DNA from 2 places in the Pseudomonas sp. VEM90 genome. Region 1 is predicted to be linked to the other one. Evidence: riboswitches for the same ligand, from Rfam matches in the RefSeq annotation. Region 1 holds a riboswitch; the other holds the start of a gene.

The links. A riboswitch is a leader RNA that binds a small molecule or an ion and turns the genes downstream of it on or off. The one in region 1 is predicted to bind thiamine pyrophosphate.
Region 2: another riboswitch for thiamine pyrophosphate. It lies ahead of ACYCCG_RS14275 (TenA family protein); the one in region 1 lies ahead of thiC (phosphomethylpyrimidine synthase ThiC).

Annotation. Positions count from the first base shown of each region.
Region 1 covers NZ_JBTRAR010000022.1:76,048-79,459, reverse strand. The annotation lists gene ACYCCG_RS20090 (TolC family outer membrane protein) at 1-960, opposite strand, end outside; TPP riboswitch at 1,121-1,227, shown strand; gene thiC (phosphomethylpyrimidine synthase ThiC) at 1,382-3,262, shown strand; gene cytX (putative hydroxymethylpyrimidine transporter CytX) at 3,407-3,412, shown strand, end outside.
Region 2 covers NZ_JBTRAR010000013.1:61,856-65,267, reverse strand. The annotation lists gene ACYCCG_RS14280 (Ig-like domain-containing protein) at 1-1,240, opposite strand, end outside; TPP riboswitch at 1,493-1,607, shown strand; gene ACYCCG_RS14275 (TenA family protein) at 1,686-2,333, shown strand; gene tenA (thiaminase II) at 2,330-2,995, shown strand; gene codB (cytosine permease) at 3,226-3,412, shown strand, end outside.

The DNA of each region.
Region 1 (3,412 bases):
ATTCAGTTGCAGGCCAACGCTGGTCTGCTCGACGTCGCCGCTGTAGCGCACCTCCAGTTGCGATGGGTTGGTGAAGCCAAGGCTGTCGTTGTCACCCTTCTGGTACTTGGCCACGGCATCCAGGGTCGGTGCATGCCCGGCCTTGCGCTGACGCAGGGTTTCTTCTGCGGCAGAAACCGCGTAGTTGGTGGCCAGCAGGTTGAGGTTCTGGCGCCCGGCGGTTTCGACCCAGGCCTTGGCATCGTTGGGCGTTGGCACTTGTACCGGCAGGCTATGCACCACGCCCTGGATAGAGGTGTACTCACGGTTGGTCAGGGTCACCAAGGCCTCGAAGGCATCCTGCACCTGGCGTTCGGCGATGATCCGGTTGGCGCGTGCAGTGTCATAACTGGCTTGGGATTGCAGCACGTCGGTCTTGTCCGAAAGGCCCACGTCGAAACGCTCGTTGGACTGGTCCAGCTGGCGCTTGAAGGCGGCTTCTTCTGCCTTGGTGGCGGCCAGGTTGTCCTGGGCGCGGAGGACGGCGAAGTAGTTTTGCGCGGTTTGCAGGATCAGGTTTTGCTCGGTCGCCGACAGCTCCAGGGCTGCCTGTTCGTTGACGGCTTCGGCGGCTTGCAGCTGGAACCAGCGATCTGCGCGGAAGATCGGTTGAGCCAGGGTCGCGCTCCAGGAGTTGCCGCTGCGATTGGACGTCATGGACGGCTCGTCCAGCTTGGTGCGGGTGTTCATCATCTCGGCACCGGCCGACAGGTTTGGCAGCAACCCGGCGCGGGCCTGCGGCACCACTTCGCGGCGCGCACCGTAATCGGCGCGTGCGGCAGCCAGGTCGGCGTTGTTGTCCACTGCCTCCTGGTAGACGCTGACCAGATCGGTCTTGACTGTCGAGGGCACGTCCGCTGCCCAGACCACTCCGTTGGACGCACAAGACACGGCTATCGCCAGTGAGAGTTTGCGCAGCATAGAGGCAATCCTTGTACGAAATTTAATTACTGAACTGTTGAGTATCGAGCGATGGGCCAGTGTAGTGCCATGCGCACCCGGCAACAATCGCTCGGTGTGCCTTTCATCATCCGCGCATTTACCTGCTTGGCTTTGCTGACCACTCCAGTCTAGACTGCGCATGTTCTTGTCGGGGTGCCTTGAAGCAAAGGCTGAGATCGCAGAGGTGCGGATCCCGTTGAACCTGATCAGGTTAGCGCCTGCGTAGGGAACAAGATTGCTCACCTTCCCGGGGAGCCTCTTGTGCCAGGTCCGGGATTGTCACAGCTGCATACAGCTTCAGGCACCCCCATATCCGGCACTGCACCCAAAGAGGGTGCGTCCGCGCGTTTCAGGTTCACCCCGACATTCCACTGCTAGGAAGCCGTCAGGAGAGCCTGTGATGACCAAACAAGAAAAAACGATCAACCTCAGCGAATCGGCACAAGTCGATCAGCAGTCCGTACAACCGTTCCCGCGTTCGCGCAAAGTGTATGTCGAAGGCTCGCGCCCGGACATCCGCGTTCCCATGCGTGAAATCAGCCTGGATGACACCCCGACCGATTTCGGCGGCGAGGCCAACGCCCCGGTGCTGGTGTATGACACGTCTGGCCCGTACACCGACCCCGACGTGATCATCGACGTGCGCAAAGGCCTGGCCGATGTGCGTTCGGCGTGGATCGAAGCCCGCGGTGACACCGAGCGCCTGGAAGGTCTGAGCTCCGACTTCGGCCAGCAGCGCCTGAACGATGCAGAGCTGGCCAAGCTGCGTTTCGCCCATGTGCGCAACCCGCGTCGTGCCAAGGCCGGCGCCAACGTCTCGCAGATGCACTATGCCCGTCAGGGCATCATCACCGCCGAAATGGAATACGTGGCCATCCGCGAAAACATGAAGCTACAGGAGGCCCGCGCCGCCGGCCTGCTGAATGAGCAACATGCCGGCCACAGCTTCGGTGCCAACATCCCGAAAGAAATCACCCCGGAATTCGTTCGCCAGGAAATCGCCCGTGGCCGCGCGATCATTCCGGCCAACATCAACCACCCGGAAGTCGAGCCGATGATCATCGGCCGCAACTTCCTGGTGAAGATCAACGGCAACATCGGCAACAGCGCCCTGGGATCCTCGATCGAGGAAGAGGTGGCCAAGCTGACCTGGGGCATCCGCTGGGGCTCGGACACGGTCATGGACCTGTCCACCGGCAAGCACATCCACGAAACCCGCGAGTGGATCATTCGCAACTCGCCGGTGCCGATCGGTACCGTGCCGATCTACCAGGCCCTGGAAAAGGTCAACGGTGTGGCAGAAGACCTGACCTGGGAACTGTTCCGCGACACCCTGATCGAGCAGGCCGAACAGGGCGTGGACTACTTCACCATTCACGCTGGTGTGCTGCTGCGCTATGTACCCCTGACCGCCAAGCGCGTCACAGGCATCGTCAGCCGTGGTGGCTCGATCATGGCCAAGTGGTGCCTGGCGCACCACAAGGAAAACTTCCTGTACACCCACTTCGACGAAATCTGCGAAATCATGAAGGCCTACGACGTCAGCTTCTCGCTGGGCGACGGCCTGCGCCCTGGCTCGATTGCCGACGCCAACGACGCCGCGCAATTCGGTGAGCTTGAAACCCTCGGCGAGCTGACCAAGATTGCCTGGAAGCACGACGTGCAATGCATGATCGAAGGCCCCGGCCACGTGCCGATGCAGTTGATCAAAGAGAACATGGACAAGCAACTGGAGTGCTGCGACGAGGCGCCGTTCTACACCCTCGGCCCACTGACCACCGACATCGCGCCGGGTTACGACCACATCACCTCGGGCATTGGTGCGGCGATGATCGGCTGGTTCGGTTGCGCCATGCTCTGCTACGTCACGCCGAAGGAGCACCTGGGCCTGCCGAACAAGGACGACGTCAAGACCGGCATCATTACCTACAAGATCGCCGCGCATGCCGCCGACCTTGCCAAGGGCCACCCGGGTGCACAGATTCGCGACAACGCCTTGTCCAAGGCGCGTTTCGAGTTCCGTTGGGAAGACCAGTTCAACCTGGGCCTCGACCCGGACACCGCCCGTGCTTTCCACGACGAGACCCTGCCCAAGGAATCGGCCAAGGTCGCGCACTTCTGCTCGATGTGCGGGCCGAAGTTCTGCTCGATGAAGATCACCCAGGAAGTGCGTGAGTACGCTGCCAAGATCGAGGCCGTGGATGTGACGGTCGAGCAAGGCATGCGTGAGCAGGCCGAGCGGTTCCGCCAGGAAGGCAGCCAGCTGTACCACAAAGTCTAAACCGCAGCACCTTACCCTGTGGGAGTGGGCTTGCCCGCGAAGCAAGCACTGCGGTGCATGGCACCGGCTTTGCCGGTGTTCGCGGGCAAGCCCGCTCCCACAGGGTGGTGCATGCCACTCACCATCATTCCTGCGGACATGACAATGACA
Region 2 (3,412 bases), on a different contig from region 1:
TCAGGCCCGGTGTGCCATCGTTGACGAACAAGGTTTCACCCGGCGAGCAGGGGAAAGCTGCTCGCGGGTCCTGGGCACGGGTGTTGATGGTGTCGTAGCCTGCCAGTTGCACCGGCCAGCGGTAGTCGTAGTACTGGCCGGGGAAGAAGTACGCGTTGGCAAAGCCGTCGCTTTCGGCCGGGGAGTGGCCGTTGTGCTCGTGGGTCGAGATGGTATGCAGGCCAAAGCCACCGTTGGCCGACGGGTCAATCGGCAGGGCGTTGTAATGGCGCATCAGGATTGGCTGGCCGTAGCGCACCATCAGCAGCTTGGGCGGGAAAGTGCCGTCGAAGGTCCACAACGATTTGTGGTTTTGCAGCGGCATGTTTGGGTGGAAGCGTATGTCGATACCCTTGGTGGTGCCCAGCGTGGTCGGAATGTCGGAGGTCTGGTAGTACAGGCCTCCCGGGGCGAATTCACCGACGGCATAGTTGTGCAGTTGCTTGCGGTCGCGCAGACCGAGGTTGATGCGCGCACCGGCCTGGGCGGTCTTGAACGCTGCCTGCGGGTAGAACTCGTTCCAGCGCTGGTGCGACCAGCCTTTTCCTGGTGGCCGGCCTTCAGCGGGCGAGCCGACCGGCTGGCGGTTGAGGAACATCTCGATCTGCGCCTTCCATGGGTTGCGGTCCAGCACGTTGGCGTACTGGGTCGGGAACGGGTACAGGCCGGGTTGCTTGAGGAACGCTTCCAGTGCGCTGCCACTGGGTCCGCTGCGTGCCACCACGTTGGGGTCTTGCGCGGGGGCCGCGCCGAGGGTGGGGACCGGGAAGGTCAGATCGGGCGCCGGCGTGGTCGGGTCGAGCATCTCTGGCCCGAACTCTTCGAACAGCAACAGTTGCTGGGTGAAAGGTTGCGCACCGAACAACGGGCTGGGTTTGCCGTTGGTAGGGTACTTGTCCGACGTTTGCAGGGCAGGCGGCAGCACGTTGTCGGTGCGTACCGTGCTGCGGTCGCCATACACGCCATCGGTCAGCTCCAGCGCGCCCTCGTTGGCCTCGGGCAAGGTTTTCAGCTCAAGCAAGGCAGCGGTCGGGTCGTCCGGCTGGTCGGTGTAGGCCGACGGGTCGGTCGGCGGTGGCGGGCTGTTGTCGTCGAGGGGGGCTGCCATGGCCGTGATCAACCCCAGGCTGATAATCAGCGCAGTGACGGAGGACAGATGGAACGCGCGCCTGGACGCGTGGCTCATGGCGGATGTTTTCATTGGCTTAAGCCTCTGTTGCGGCCTTACGGCCTTAAGCCATCAATGGCGTTCTGCCCGTTAAATGGCCATGAGCAACAGCTATGCCAACAGATATTTCAGTAATGCTTTGACATACAAAACCTTGCAGCGCCTGGCGTGCACTAAACGATGGCGCGTCAAGAATGGGGGCAGATACCCATTAGCGGGTCACAATTGCCCACAGTTTGGGGAGTTGGAGAGTAGTGACAGGCGCGGCGCCCTCGGGTATACCTGAACGCCACCAAGGGGAGCCCGGCAATGGGCTGAGAAACCGCTGAACGCTACAGCGCGGTGACCCTTCGAACCTGATCCGGATCATGCCGGCGAAGGGATGGGGCTTGTAACCTGCCTTTTTGCCGGCCTCACTGCGAGGCCAGTCCATGCCAACTTTCAAGGTCTCGCTGTCACCCTCATCAAGGACAGCAACATGACCGAACGTTTCAGCCAGTCCCTGCGCCGCCAGTGCGAGCCGACCTGGTCGGCGGCCGTTGGCCACCGTTTCGTGACCCAATTGTGCGACGGCAGCCTGCCTGACCCGATCATGGTCAGCTACCTGGTTCAGGACCACCGTTTTCTCGACAGCTTCCTGACCCTGCTGGGCGCGGCGATCGCCACCGCTGACACGTTTGAAGCCCGCCTGCGCTTCGGCCGCTTTGCCGGGATGATCTCCAGTGACGAGAACACCTATTTCCTGCGTGCCTTCGAGGCCCTGGGTGTCAGCCCGGCGCAACGCAGTGAACCGGCCGATACCGCGCCTACCGCAGGTTTCAAGGCGATCATGCGCGAAGCGGCAGCCACCCGTTCCTATGCAGCGGCACTGGCGGTGCTGAACGTTGCCGAAGGCCTGTACCTGGACTGGGCGCTCAAGGCGCCGAAACCGATGCCGGACAACTTCGTCCATGCCGAGTGGATTACCCTGCACGACAACCCGGCGTTCCAGGCATTCGTCGCTTTCCTGCAGGCCGAACTGGACCGCGTCGGCCCGCAGGAGGCCGCATTGGCCAGTGACTTCTACCAGCGCACCGCGGCGCTGGAGCTGGCTTTCTTCGATGCAGTGTACCCGGAGGGCAAATGAGCATGGATATCTTCGAGCGCCTCAAGGCCGCCGCCACGCCACAATGGAACAGCTACGTAGACCATGACTTCGTGCGGCAGATGGGCGAGGGCACGCTGAGCGAGGAAGCGTTCCGAACCTACCTTGTGCAGGATTACCTGTTCCTGATCCAGTTCGCCCGCGCCTGGGCGCTGGCCGCCTACAAGAGCCGCCGCCCGACCGACATTCGCGCGGCGCAGGCCGGGCTGGCGGCGATCCTGGATGAAACAGAGCTGCACTTGCGCCTGTGCGCGCGCTGGGGCTTGACCCAGGCAGACATCGAAGCCGCGCCAGAGCACCAGGCCACGGTGGCATACACCCGTTACGTGCTGGACTGCGGCGCTGCCGGCGACCTGCTGGAGCTGCATGTGGCACTGGCACCTTGCGTGATCGGCTATGCCGAAATCGGCCGGACCCTGGCCGAGCGCATTGGCGACTTGAGCAATCACCCCTACCGCGAGTGGATTGGCGAGTATGCCGGGGAGGGCTACCAAGGGGTGGCCGCAGCAGCGCGCAAGCACTTGGACGAACTGGCAGCGCGCAGCATGACCGAGCAACGGTTCGCCGAACTGGCAGGGATTTTTGGCCAGGCCTCCAGCCTGGAGGCTGATTTCTGGCAGATGGGGCTGGACGGCATCGTGTAAACCGCCGTGGGCTGGGTGATTACTACCCAGCCTGAGCCTGCTTTGGTGCATGAACGCCTCAAAATAAGTCGTCCCGCACACTTCAAATCGTCAGGTCGCGGCTTTAATGTGCACAGTGCATATGGATTTCTGGGCGACCAGCCCGATTTTTCCGGGTGGCGGCGCAGTAAAAAAAGCGGCCCGCATATTGCTCTTTCTGCTCCCGACTACAAACCCGGAGCCCCCGTGCAATGAGCTCACCCAGCGAATTCCCCCTCAGCGAAGCCCCGCAGTCCGCCCGTAGGGGCCTGCTGCCGATCGCGATGGTCTTGTTCAGCTTCACCTTCTTTACCGGCACGATGTTCGCCGGCGGCAAGCTGGGCATGGCATTCAGTTTTGTCGACATGCTGTGGGTGGCTACCCTCGGCAACAGCCTAC